2 regions of the Bradyrhizobium sp. 18BD genome follow, and region 2 is predicted to be linked to the other one. Evidence: riboswitches for the same ligand, from Rfam matches in the RefSeq annotation. Region 2 holds a riboswitch; the other holds the start of a gene.

Region 1 (6,205 bases), on a different contig from region 2:
GTGTCCGGCCGTTAAGCGGTCCGATGTGGCGAGAAAAAGACGCCGCCCCCAGTGAATAGCTGCGATGATTTTGTGTTGGTGCTGGTTGGATGCTGCCGCATTGCGGACAACAACATTAACTGCGATCCTGCAATCGCGGCTTGAAGAGAGGGAAACAGTTAATGCCCCACGCCACGACCAGGGACGACGTCCGCATCTATTTCGAGGAAGCGGGTCAGGGAACGCCGATTATTTTTCTGCACGAGTTCGCGGCCGACTACACCAATTGGGAGCCGCAGATGCGCTACTTCTCGTGCGGCCACCGCTGCATCACCTATTCCGCGCGCGGTTACACGCCGTCGGACGTGCCTGACGGCGAGGTCTACACCTTTCAGCATTTCTACACCGACGCGCTCGCCGTGCTCGATCATCTCAAGATCGTGCGCGCACATCTCGTCGGTCTGTCGATGGGCGCCTATTCCTCGCTCCAGATCGGGCTGAACGCGCCGGAGCGCGCGCTGTCGATGACGCTGGCCGGCGTCGGCTCCGGCTCGGAGCTCGAGAACCTGGAGATCTGGCGCAAGCAATGTCGCGCCAATGCCGAGCAGTTCGAGACGCTTGGCTCCGCCGAAGTCGCAAAGGTCACGCGCGAGGCGCCGAGCCGGATTCCCTTCCTGGTGAAAGACCCGCGTGGCCACGCCGATTTCTACGCCGCACTGGCTCGGCACGATGCAAAGGGCTCCGCCAACACGATGCGCGGCTTCCAGGGCGGGCGTCCGTCGATCTACACGCTGACGGATGCAATTAGGAAGGTGCCGACGCCCGCGCTGATCATCTGCGGCGACGAGGACGATCCCTGCGTCGGCGCGAGCCTGTTTTTGAAGAAGCATCTGCCGGCCGCGGGTCTCGCGATGTTTCCAAAATCCGGCCACGTGCTCAATCTCGAAGAGCCCGCGCTGTTCAACGAGAGCGTGGAGCGGTTCGTGACGCTGGTCGAAGCCGGCCGCTGGCCGGCGCGCGATCCGAGGTCGCTGGCGGCGCATTAAGGCGACGCAGCACCACACACTCCGTCATTGCGAGCATAGCGAAGCAATCCAGAATCTCTCCGCGGAGACAATCTGGATTGCTTCGTCGCAAGAGCTCCTCGCAATGACGGAGGAACTATTTTCCACAACCCCGGCTCAGCAGAAACACGCCCTGCTCGCCGAACATGTTCCACACCCACCAGGGCAGGTTCAGCGGCACCGGGCGGCCATAGAGATCGAGCGCGACCGAGCGCTCCATCTTGACGTTGATCGCGTCGCAGAGCTCGACGAAATCCTTGATGGTACAGAAATGGATGTTGGCGGTGTCGTACCAGGTCGCCGGCAGATTCTCCGTGCGCGGCATGTGGCCGCCGATCAGGAGCTGCAGGCGCATCCGCCAGAAGCCGAAATTCGGGAACGAGACGATGGCCCGGCGGCCGATGCGCAGCAGATTCTCCAGCACCACTTTCGGCTGCCGCGTCGCCTGCAGCGTCTGCGACAGGATCACGTAATCGAAGGCGTCATCCGGGTAATTGACGAGGTCGGTGTCGGCATCGCCCTGCACCACCGCGAGACCCTTGGCGACGCAGCGGTTGACGCCCTCGCGCGACAGCTCGATGCCGCGGCCGTCGATGCCGCGGCTCTCCAGCAGTTGAAGCAGATCGCCCTCGCCGCAACCGACGTCGAGCACCTTCGAGCCCGGCTTGACCATCTCGGCGACCAGCAGGTGATCGGCGCGAAACTGGGCCGGCTGCTCCGCAACGGCGCCGCCGAGCGGCAGCACTTCCTGTACAGACATCGCTAGCCGTCCTCGTCAGTCGTTCTTGTCGGTGAGCCCGCGCGCCTTGCCCGCCGATTGCAGGAAGGCGCGGGAGATGTCGAAGAATTCGGGCACGTCGAGCAGGAAGGCGTCGTGGCCACGATCGGTCTCGATCTCGGCGAACGACACCCGCGCGCTCGAGGCATTCAGCGCATGCACCAGCGCGCGCGATTCCGAGGTCGGGAACAGCCAGTCGCTGGTGAAGGAGACCACGCAGAAGCGGGTCTGGATGCCCGCGAACGCCTTTGCGAGCACGCCGCCATGGTCGCCGGCGATATCGAAATAGTCCATCGCGCGGGTGAGATAGAGATAGGAGTTGGCGTCGAAACGCTCGACGAAGGACGAGCCCTGGTAACGCAGATAGGACTCGACCTGGAAGTCGGCGTCGAACGAGAAGGTCGGCAGCTCGCGGTCCTGCATGCGCCGGCCGAACTTGCGGTGCAGTGCGGCGTCCGAGAGATAAGTGATGTGCGCGGCCATGCGCGCGACCGCGAGGCCGCGATGCGGATGGATGCCGTGATCGGCATAGCCGCCATTGTGCCAGTCGGGATCGGCCATCACGGCCTGGCGGCCGAGCTCGTGGAACGCGATGTTCTGCGCCGAGTGCCGCGTCGCGCAGGCGATCGCCAGCGCGGAGTAGACGCGCTTGGGATAAGCCGCGGTCCATTGCAGCACCTGCATGCCGCCCATCGAGCCGCCGACCACCGCGAATAGCGTGTCGATGCCGAGCCGGTCGATCAGCATCGCCTGTGCACGCACCATGTCCGGAATCGTGATGACAGGGAAATCGAGACCCCACACCTTGCCGGTCGCGGGATTGATCGAGGCCGGCCCGGTCGAGCCCATGCAGCCGCCGATCACGTTGGAGCAGATGATAAAGTAGCGGCTGGGATCCAGCGGCCGGCCGGGGCCAACCAGCGTCTCCCACCAGCCGGACTTGCCGGTGACGGGATGCACATTGGCGACGTGCTGGTCGCCGGTCAGCGCATGGCAGATCAGCACCGCGTTGGAGCGGTCGGCATTGAGCTCGCCATAGGTCTGATAGGCGATCTGGAACGGGGAGAGATCGACGCCGCAATCGAGCCGCAGCGGCTGGTCGGTGCCGAACAGCGCGACCTGCGAGCTCGGATGATCGACCTCGTGCGACCGGTCGTCGGCACTGATCGCGGGGGCACTGATCGCAGGACTTGGAATCGACTTGACGCCAACCATCATCGACCTCGTATGCGACGGAAGCTGGACCGCCGCTGACATCAGGCCATGAAAAACCCGGCCTGAACGATAGGTTCGGCCGGGATCGGAAGCGTCCCCGGCCTGTTTAGCGAGTTTTTTAACGTGGCTGCAAGCCGGCCGGCTCAAATGACCACGGAACAGGCAAAACCTACTGTCTTGGGCGGTTTTCGTCAAGTCGTGGCCGGGATGAGCCAAATTCGTCTCTGCCATCTTGGCCTGAAGGGGTGTCATTTCTCTTTGCTTTCGCCGCCCCGACTGCCTAATCAGGACATCGACCGCAGCGGATCCGAGCTTACCAATTTACTTGGCCGATCCGTATTGGAACGCCTCTCAACAGCCCAAGCTCTCAAAAGTCCAAGTCAGATATGACCCAACGCCCGCCCGCGCCACCATCGCTTCAGGAATTGCGCAAGGAGATCGACGCGATCGACGAGGGTATGCATCGCCTGCTGATGCAGCGCGGCGACATCATCGACCGCCTGATCCAGGTGAAGCAGACCCAGGAGGTTGGCTCGGCGTTCCGCCCGGCGCGCGAAGCCTCGATGATGCGCGACATCGTGCAACGCCATCGCGGCATCCTGCCGCTCGACACGGTCGAGAGCATCTGGCGCGTCATCATCTCGACCTTCACCTACGTCCAGGCGCCGTTCTCGGTGCATGCCGACATCTCGGTGAGCGAGCCGGCGATGCGCGATTCCGTGCGCTTCCATTTCGGCTTCACGGTGCCTTACGTCGCGCATTTCAGCGCGCAGGCCGCGGTCGAGGCGGTGGCGAGGTCCAAGGGCGACCTGGCACTGGTCTCGGCGACCTCGAGCCGCACGCCGTGGTGGCTGGAGCTGGAAGCAGCCGGCGCGCCGAAGATCATCGCGCGAATGCCCTTCGTCGAGCGTGCCGACCATCCGGCCGCGCTGCCGGTGTTTGCGATCTCGCGCGTCGCCGACAGCGCCGTGGTGACTGAGGTCGAAACCTTCAGCGTGCGCGTGTCCGGGTGGAATGCCGAGGTCGCGCGGGCGCTGTCGCCGCTGGCCGAGATCGTGGCGGTGCCCGATACCGCCTTCGACGGCGCGGCGCTGCTGGTCTCGGTCACCAGCGCAACCAGCATCGACAAGATCAAGGCTGCCCTGATCGAAGCGGGGGCCTCGGTGCGCTCTACGGCCCTCGTCGGCAGCCACGCAACGCGCTATACGGTGGCCCCGACCGGGCCGAATTCGTAGATCGCGTACCGCTTAAGCTATTCCGGAGTTGAAGATGTCCCGCCCCGTGCCGAATCCCGGCATTCTCGATATTGCGCCCTACACGCCCGGCAAGACCCCGGTGCCGGAGCCGGGCCGCAAGGTGTTCAAGCTCTCGGCCAACGAGACGCCGTTCGGCCCCTCGCCCAAGGCGATCGAGGCTTTCAAGAAGGTGGCTGATCACCTCGAGGACTATCCGGAAGGCACCTCGCGCGTGCTGCGCGAAGCGATCGGCCGCAGCTTCGGTCTCGACGCCAACCGCATCATCTGCGGCGCCGGCTCGGACGAGATCCTCAATCTGCTCGCCCACACCTATCTCAGCCATGGCGACGAGGCGATCTCGACCACGCACGGCTTCCTGGTCTACCCGATCGCGACCATGGCGGTCGGCGCCAAGAACGTGATCGCGCAGGAGACCAACCTCACCTGCAACGTCGACGCCATCCTCAAGGCGGTGACGCCGAAGACAAAGCTGGTCTGGCTCGCCAACCCCAACAATCCGACCGGCACCTACATCCCGTTCGACGAGGTCAAGCGCCTGCGCGCCGGCCTGCCCTCGCACGTGCTGCTGGTGCTGGACGCGGCCTATTCCGACTACGTCTCGCGCAACGACTATGAAATGGGGATCGAGCTGGTCGCCACCACGGAGAATACCGTGGTGACGCACACCTTCTCCAAGATCCACGGCCTCGCCGCGCTGCGCATCGGCTGGATGTTCGGCCCCGAGCACATCATCGACGCCGTCAACCGCATCCGCGGCCCGTTCAACGTGTCGACGCCGGCGATGTATGCCGCGGTTGCCGCGATCGAGGACACCGCGCACCAGGCGATGTCGAAACAGTTCACCGAGACCTGGCGCAACTGGCTGGCCGAGGAGATCACCAAGCTCGGGCTGAAGGTGACGCCGGGCGTCGCCAATTTCGTGCTGATCCACTTTCCGGAGACCGGCAAGACCTCAGACGCGGCCGACGCCTATCTCACCAAGCGCGGCCTTGTGCTGCGCGCGCTGAAGAATTACGGCCTGCATCATGCCCTGCGCATGACCATCGGCACCGAGGAGGCCAACCGCCTCGTCGTCGACGGCCTGCGCGACTTCATGGCCGGCAAATGAGCGCGACCCCGCACTTCCAGCGCGTCGCGCTGATCGGCTTCGGCCTGATCGGCGGCTCGATCGCGCGCGCTGCGAAGCTCCAAGGGCTGGCCGGCGAGATCGTCACCACCGCCCGCTCGGAGAAGACGCGTGCGCGCGTGATCGAGCTCGGCATCGTCGACCAGGTCGTGGCGACCAATGCGGAAGCGGTGAAGGACGCCGATCTCGTCATCCTCTGCATTCCCGTCGGCGCCTGCGGGCCGGTGGCGCAGGAGATCGCGCCGCACCTCAAGCCCGGCGCGATCGTCTCCGACGTCGGCTCCGTCAAGGGCGCGATCGTCAGGGACATGGCGCCACACCTGCCGAAAAACATCCACTTCGTGCCGGCGCATCCCGTCGCGGGCACCGAGCATTCGGGCCCCGATTCCGGTTTCGCCGAGCTCTTCATCAACCGCTGGTGCATTCTAACGCCGCCGGAAGGCGTCGATGCCGCGGCCACCGATCGCCTGCGCGCGTTCTGGGCGGCGATGGGCGCCAAGGTCGAGATCATGACGCCCGATCATCATGATCTCGTGCTCGCGATCACCAGCCATCTCCCGCATCTGATCGCCTACACGATCGTCGGCACCGCCGACGAGCTGGCGCAGGTGACGGAGTCGGAAGTCATCAAATTCTCCGCCGGCGGCTTCCGCGACTTCACCCGTATCGCAGCGTCCGACCCGACGATGTGGCGCGACGTGTTCCTCGCCAACAAGGAGGCCGTGCTGGAGATGCTGGGCACCTTCACCGAGGATCTGGCCAAGCTGACCCGCGCGATCCGCCGTAA
Region 2 (6,205 bases):
TTGGATGCGCAGGCCGCGCAGCTTCGGCACCACACGGGCACGGCCGGAGAACAGGTACCAGCCCATCACGCAGATGTTCATGGAGTAAGCAATCAGCGCGCCGGCGGCGACGCCGCGCATGCCGAGCTGCGGCACCGGCCCGAGCCCGAGGCCGAGCGTGCCGCCGAGCAGGACCTGCCAGACCGCGGAGTTGAGGATCAGCAGCGACGGCAGCTTCATGTTGCCGGTGCCGCGCAGCACGCCCGCCATGGTGTTGAGCAGCCAGGGCAGCACGGCGCCGCCGAAGAACACCTGCGTGTAGGCGATCGCATGGGTCAGCACGTTGCCGCGGCCGCCGAGCATCTCGAGTACCTTGGGCCCGAAGATCAGCATGCCCAGCATGAAGACGAGGCCGAAGGTTATGCCGATCAGCAGCGCATGCGCGGCGAGCGTGCCGGCGCGCTCGCGATCGCCGGCGCCGAGCGCGCGTGCGATGGCGGAGGCCACCGCGCCGCCCATGGCGCCGCCCGACATCGTCATGGTCAGGATCACTGTCGGAAACACCAGCGCCATCGCGGCCAGCGCCTCGACACCGAGCCGGCCGATATAGGAAGTCTCCGCGATCACCACACAGGTGCCGGCGGACAGCGCGACCACGTTGGGCCAGGCGAGCCCGAGCAGCGTCCGCAGGATCGGCCCGTCCGTCAGCGCGCTCCGCACGGGGCGCGGAGGCGGTGGCAGCGGACGCTCTTGTTCATCGACCGGGATTTCGGCGATGTCGGACATTTCCTCTCCCGGGCACGGGCGCCATTCGCGGCGCGGCAATGATGAGGTGTGCCAATCAATTTGTTCGCGCGCAGGGCGCAGCAGGGGCTTGTTAGCACGGCGCGCGGCGATTCCTCCTGCAATGGCTGCAGGCGTGCCCTGCGGCAGCGCATTTCAGCCCGTGGAATTGCGGTTCTCTCGGCCGTCTATCCGATTGTCCAGACCAGCGGCGGGCGGCCGGCCGTCGTCGGGCGCAGATGTACGCCGATATGCCGGCCGCATCCGGCAGCGAGTCCTTCGAACAAGCCTTCCAACACCCTGACGCAGGCGCGGTGATAGTCGGAAACATCGTCCATCAGCTTCCAGCTCTGCTGGCGGATTTCAAAACTGCCTTCGGACTTCGTGGTCTCGGCCGCATCATCCTGCGCGGCGAACAGCGCGTTCAGGAACGATGCGAATTCATTCGCGCCGCCGCGGCTCATCGCGAGCGCTGCTGCGACCTCATCGAAATACTGCATGCCGATCAGCTTGCCGGTGAGGTGCAGGAGGTAGCCGGCATCTTCCGGACCGAACAGCTGCACCATCACAGGTGCGGCGGTGCGGACATATTCCATCGCGTAGTTGCGATAGGCTTTTTCGAGCCGCGGTTTTGGCCAGCTCGCGACGGGCAGCGCCGGCGCTGTCCTCGCATCGAACAGCGGCGCCTCCAGATGCCGCGCGAACACCAGCCGCTGATCCAGCTCGAGCGGATGGTCGTATTGATGATAATAGCCTTCGAGCCCGTCCTGGCCGTCGACGCTCTGCTTGGTGCAGATGAAGGCCAGGCGGAGATCGCCGAGCGCGACACCGTTGTTGGCGTGCCAGCCGCGCAGCATCGCGCGCGAGACCTCGCCCGGCACGCCGCAGATCGCGGTGCCCTTCCAGATCCAGCGCGGTGGCGGATAGCGGATCCAGGCCTTGGTGTCGCTCTCATACATGTATTCGACATGCACGCCGCCGATCCAGTTGGAGAGGTAGTGATATTGCGCAGCCGCCACCGCCGGCGGCAGATGATCGATCCCGAGCTTCCTCAGCCCGGGCAGGAAGCGCTCCTGCTGCTGCCTGCGAAACACGCGGAATACGAACTCGGCGGCATCCGCCGTGCCGCGCCGCGTGACGACGGTGAGGATGAGGCCGGTGAAATAGGCGTGGTAGAGGTCGGCAACCGCGCGCCAGCGCTTCCATTGCGCTTCCTGCGCGGGGTCTGATGCGGCGGTCATGTTCGCTCCCGATCGTTGTTTTGATCGAGTGTGTCACTGCTCCAGGGAGCAGGCAACATGACGCGCATGCAGGGAGCCCTGCACAGCGGCCCGCCAATTCCGCATCACGAATTTTGTGCAGCTTTCGCGGCGCGCTCGCGCTCGACGCGCTCAGTGACATCGCGCGCCATCGCAACCGATCCGAGCACGTTACCGCCAGCATCACGCACCAGCGCGAAGGTCATCTCGATGTAGAGCTTGCGCCCGCTCTTGTGCAGCGCGCGGGTCAGCGTCGGCCGTCCCGCGAGCTTCATCGTTCCGCTCGCAAGTGCGGCCTCAAAGCCTTTCCAGTGCGCGGCGCGCAGATGTTCGGGAATGATCAGGTCGAGATTCTGACCGAGCGCCTCGTCCGCGTCAAAGCCGAACAGGTTGGTCGATGCGCGATTCCAGCGCGTGATCGTGCCGGAGCAATCCGAATAGATCAGCGCGTCCGCGACGTGGTTGAGGATGTTTGCGTCGAGCTGGGATTGATCGGTCATGACACCACCTCGTAGCCCGGATGGAGCGCAGCGTAATCCGGGATCGTGCCACAAGTGAAAGTGTCCCGGATTTCGCTTCGCTCCATCCGGGCTACAAGACCGTGCTACACCCGAAAGTGCTTGCTCAGCTTCAGGCCCTGCGCCTGGTAGTTCGAGCCGATGCGCTGGCCGTACATCGCATCGGGGCGCGCCAGCATTTTTTCGTAGACGAGGCGGCCGACGATCTGGCCGTGCTCGAGAATGAACGGCACTTCGCGCGAGCGCACTTCGAGCACCGCGCGCGATCCTAGCCCGCCCGCGCCGGCATAGCCGAAGCCGGGGTCGAAGAAGCCGGCATAATGCACGCGGAATTCGCCGACCAGCGGATCGAACGGCACCATCTCCGCGGCGTAATCGGGCGGCACCTGCACGGCCTCTTTCGAGGCGAGGATGTAGAACTCGCCGGGATCGAGGATCAGGCTGCCGTCGGGACGGGCCGAGATCGGCTCCCAAAAATCTTCCACCGCATAGCCGGAGCGGCGATCGACGTCGACGACGCCGGTGTGGCGCTTGGCGCGATAGCCGACGAAGCCGTTGGCTTTCTCGCCCGACAGGTCGACCGACACGGCAACGCCGCCGGAGAGATCGGCATCGTCGACGTCGACGAGGCGCTCGGTGCCATGCAGCGTATCGAGTTCATCGGCAGTGAGGATGGCATCGCCGGTGCGGAAGCGCACCTGCGACAGGCGCGAGCCCTCGCGCACCAGCACCGGAAACGTCTTCGGGCTGATCTCGGCGTAGAGCGGACCGTGATAGCCAGCGCCGATCATGTCGAAGCGGCGGGTGCCGTCGGCGATCACGCGGGTGAAAACGTCGAGACGTCCGGTCGAGCTTTTCGGATTGGCGGCCGCGACGATCTCCGGCGGCAGCGCCAGGCTCTCGAGCAGCGGCACGATGTAGACGCAGTTGGTCTCCAGCACCGCACCGTCGGCAAGGCTGAACTCATGCAGCTTCAACTCGTCGATGCGCTCGGCAACGGTGGCGCCGGGCCCCGGCAGGAAGCTCGCGCGGACGCGATAGGCGATGTCGCCCAGGCGCAAATCGAGGCTGGCCGGCTGGATCTGGCTTTCGACGAAATCGTATGCGGGCAGGATGAGACCCGCCTCCGCCATCGCCGCGATCATGCGGTCGGGCAGGATACCATTGGCGTCGGGCGCGACCGTGAACGTCAACCGGGGGTCCTCATCAGGGCTCAAATACATCCGGACATGCGGGAAATACTAGCCTTTTACGGCTATCCGATGGACGCCTTGACGGAAAGGGCATTGCGGAATATGAGCATCACTTATCCCGTGGTGATTTGAGCCGGCCGGCTTGCAGCCACGTTAAATAAGTCGCTAAACAGGCCGGGGACCTCTGTGATCCCGGCCCGTGGATATATCCAGGCCGGTTTTTTTGTGACCGTTTTCGCTCGACGGTCATATCGGAGGGTCCTATGTCGAAGTCGCCTGCCACCTACCGTCCCGAAACCCGCCTGGTCCATTCCGGCACCCTGCGCTCGCAATATGGCGAGACGTCGGAGGCGCTGTTCCTGACCCAGGGCTACGTCTACAACAGCGCCGAGGAGTGCGAGGCGCGGTTCAAGGGCGAGGATCCCGGCTTCATCTATTCGCGCTACTCCAACCCGACCATCGCGATGTTCGAGCGCCGCATGATCGAGCTCGAAGGCGCCGAAGCGGCGCGTTCGGCCGCGACCGGCATGGCGGCGGTCACCACCGCGATCCTGGCGCCGCTGAAAGCCGGCGATCACGTCGTCGCCTCCCGCGCGCTGTTCGGCTCGTGTCTCTACGTCATCCAGGACCTGCTGCCGCGCTACGGCATCGAGACCACGCTGGTCGATGGTGCCAATCTCGATGAATGGCAGCGCGCGGTGAAGCCCAACACCAAGACGTTCTTCCTGGAGAGCCCGACCAATCCGACGCTCGACGTGCTCGACATTCCCGGCATCGCCGAGATCGCGCACAAAGGCGGCGCGCGGCTCGTCGTCGACAACGTGTTTGCGACGCCGATCTGGCAGAGCCCGCTCGCGTTAGGGGCCGACGTCGTCGTGTACTCCGCGACCAAGCACATCGACGGCCAGGGCCGCTGTCTCGGCGGCATCATCCTGTCGTCGGAAGCCTTCATCGCCGAGCACATTCATAACTTCATGCGCCAGACCGGCCCGTCGATCTCGCCGTTCAACGCCTGGGTCCTGCTCAAGGGCCTGGAGACGCTGGGCGTGCGCGTGCGCGCGCAGACCGAGAGCGCGGCGCGCATCGCCGACGTGCTGGCGAGCCATCCGAAGATTTCGCGGCTGGTCTATCCTGGCCGCGCCGATCATCCGCAGGCCGCGCTGGTGAAGAAGCAGATGCGCGGCGGCTCGACGCTGGTCGGCTTCGAGGTCAAGGGCGGCAAGGCGGCCGCGTTCCGCGTGCTCAACGAGCTCAAGCTGGCGAAGATCTCGAACAATCTCGGCGACGCCAAGAGCCTCGTGACGCATCCGGCCACCACGACGCATCAGCGCCTGAAGCCGGAGGATCGCGCCGCGCTCGGCATCAGCGAGGGCTTTATCCGCTTCTCCGCAGGGCTGGAGCACGCCGATGATCTGATCGAGGATCTGACGGCGGCGCTGGAGAGGGCGTGACGGGCGAATGGCGAATAGTGAGTAGCGAATAGATCAATCCCTATTCGCTACTCGCCATTCCCTATTCGCCTCTACATCGGCCGATACGCCCGCACGTCCGCGGGCACGTTCACGCCGAGCTGGATCTGGCCGACAGAGCGGATGATGTCGTCGCCGAGCAGCTGGGCGAAGCAGGCATAGCCCCAATCGTTCATGTGGAGGCCGTCGGCGATCACAAAGCTCTCGACCGGGATCGCCTGCTTCTCGTGCCAGTCGCGCATCACCTCGAAGCGCGGGAAGATGCCGACGTGACGGAGCTCGGCGACCTTGCCGAGCAGCTTCACCATCTTGCCGGCGCTCTCGGGCCGCTGGTTCACGGCCGGCGAATATTGCGGATCGACCAGCACGATGTCGGCGCCGCCGGCAGCCTGGATGTGGGAGATGCCGTCCTCGACCATCTTGGCGGTGTCGCCGGGATCGAGGTTGCGCAGCACCGCGTTGGTGCCGACCTGCCAGATCACGAGATCCGGATGCACGTCGATCACCTCCTTCTGGAGGCGCTTCATCATCTCGGGCGCGTCCTCGCCGCCGACGCCGGCATTGATGACGGTGATGTCGGCGGTCGGATATTTCCGCCGCAACTGCGCAGCGAGACGGTTCGGATAGTTGAACTCCGGCGAGGTCGCGCCATAGCCCGCAGTGGAGGACGAACCGAATGCGACGATCACGACGGGCTTGCCTGCAACGAGTTTTGCCGCGACATGCGGCAGCGAGCCCATGGTCTTCGAGTCGCCCTTCGGCGCGAGACACGGCACGCGGCTGAAGATGTCGCCGGCGGATTTGGCGACCTCCTTCACCTTGTCGATGGCGCGCGAGGTGACGCCGCGCTGTTGCGCGGTCGGCTGGGTCGCGGCGACCGTGGTCTGGGCGGGATTAGCGGGCTGTGCCGGCGAGGGCGTCGCCTGCGCGGCTTGCGCCTGCGCGCGCGACTGCGATACCGGCGACAGCAACAGCAGCAGGGCCGCTGCAGATGCAGCCGGCCA

What was found. A riboswitch is a leader RNA that binds a small molecule or an ion and turns the genes downstream of it on or off. The one in region 2 is predicted to bind S-adenosylmethionine.
Region 1: linked by a shared signal. The riboswitch ahead of metX (homoserine O-acetyltransferase MetX) and the one ahead of RAD16_RS14860 (O-succinylhomoserine sulfhydrylase) in region 2 are both predicted to bind S-adenosylmethionine.

Annotation. Positions count from the first base shown of each region.
Region 1 covers NZ_JAVAYL010000038.1:10,837-17,041, forward strand. The annotation lists gene RAD16_RS39660 (alpha/beta fold hydrolase) at 162-1,025, shown strand; gene metW (methionine biosynthesis protein MetW) at 1,141-1,803, opposite strand; gene metX (homoserine O-acetyltransferase MetX) at 1,819-3,036, opposite strand; SAM riboswitch at 3,122-3,201, opposite strand; gene RAD16_RS39675 (chorismate mutase) at 3,423-4,271, shown strand; gene hisC (histidinol-phosphate transaminase) at 4,306-5,400, shown strand; gene RAD16_RS39685 (prephenate/arogenate dehydrogenase family protein) at 5,397-6,205, shown strand, end outside.
Region 2 covers NZ_JAVAYL010000007.1:89,925-96,129, forward strand. The annotation lists gene RAD16_RS14840 (MATE family efflux transporter) at 1-765, opposite strand, end outside; gene RAD16_RS14845 (hypothetical protein) at 951-2,003, opposite strand; gene RAD16_RS14850 (PAS domain-containing protein) at 2,108-2,521, opposite strand; gene RAD16_RS14855 (2'-deoxycytidine 5'-triphosphate deaminase) at 2,626-3,762, opposite strand; SAM riboswitch at 3,843-3,922, shown strand; gene RAD16_RS14860 (O-succinylhomoserine sulfhydrylase) at 3,996-5,183, shown strand; gene RAD16_RS14865 (SGNH/GDSL hydrolase family protein) at 5,255-6,205, opposite strand, start outside.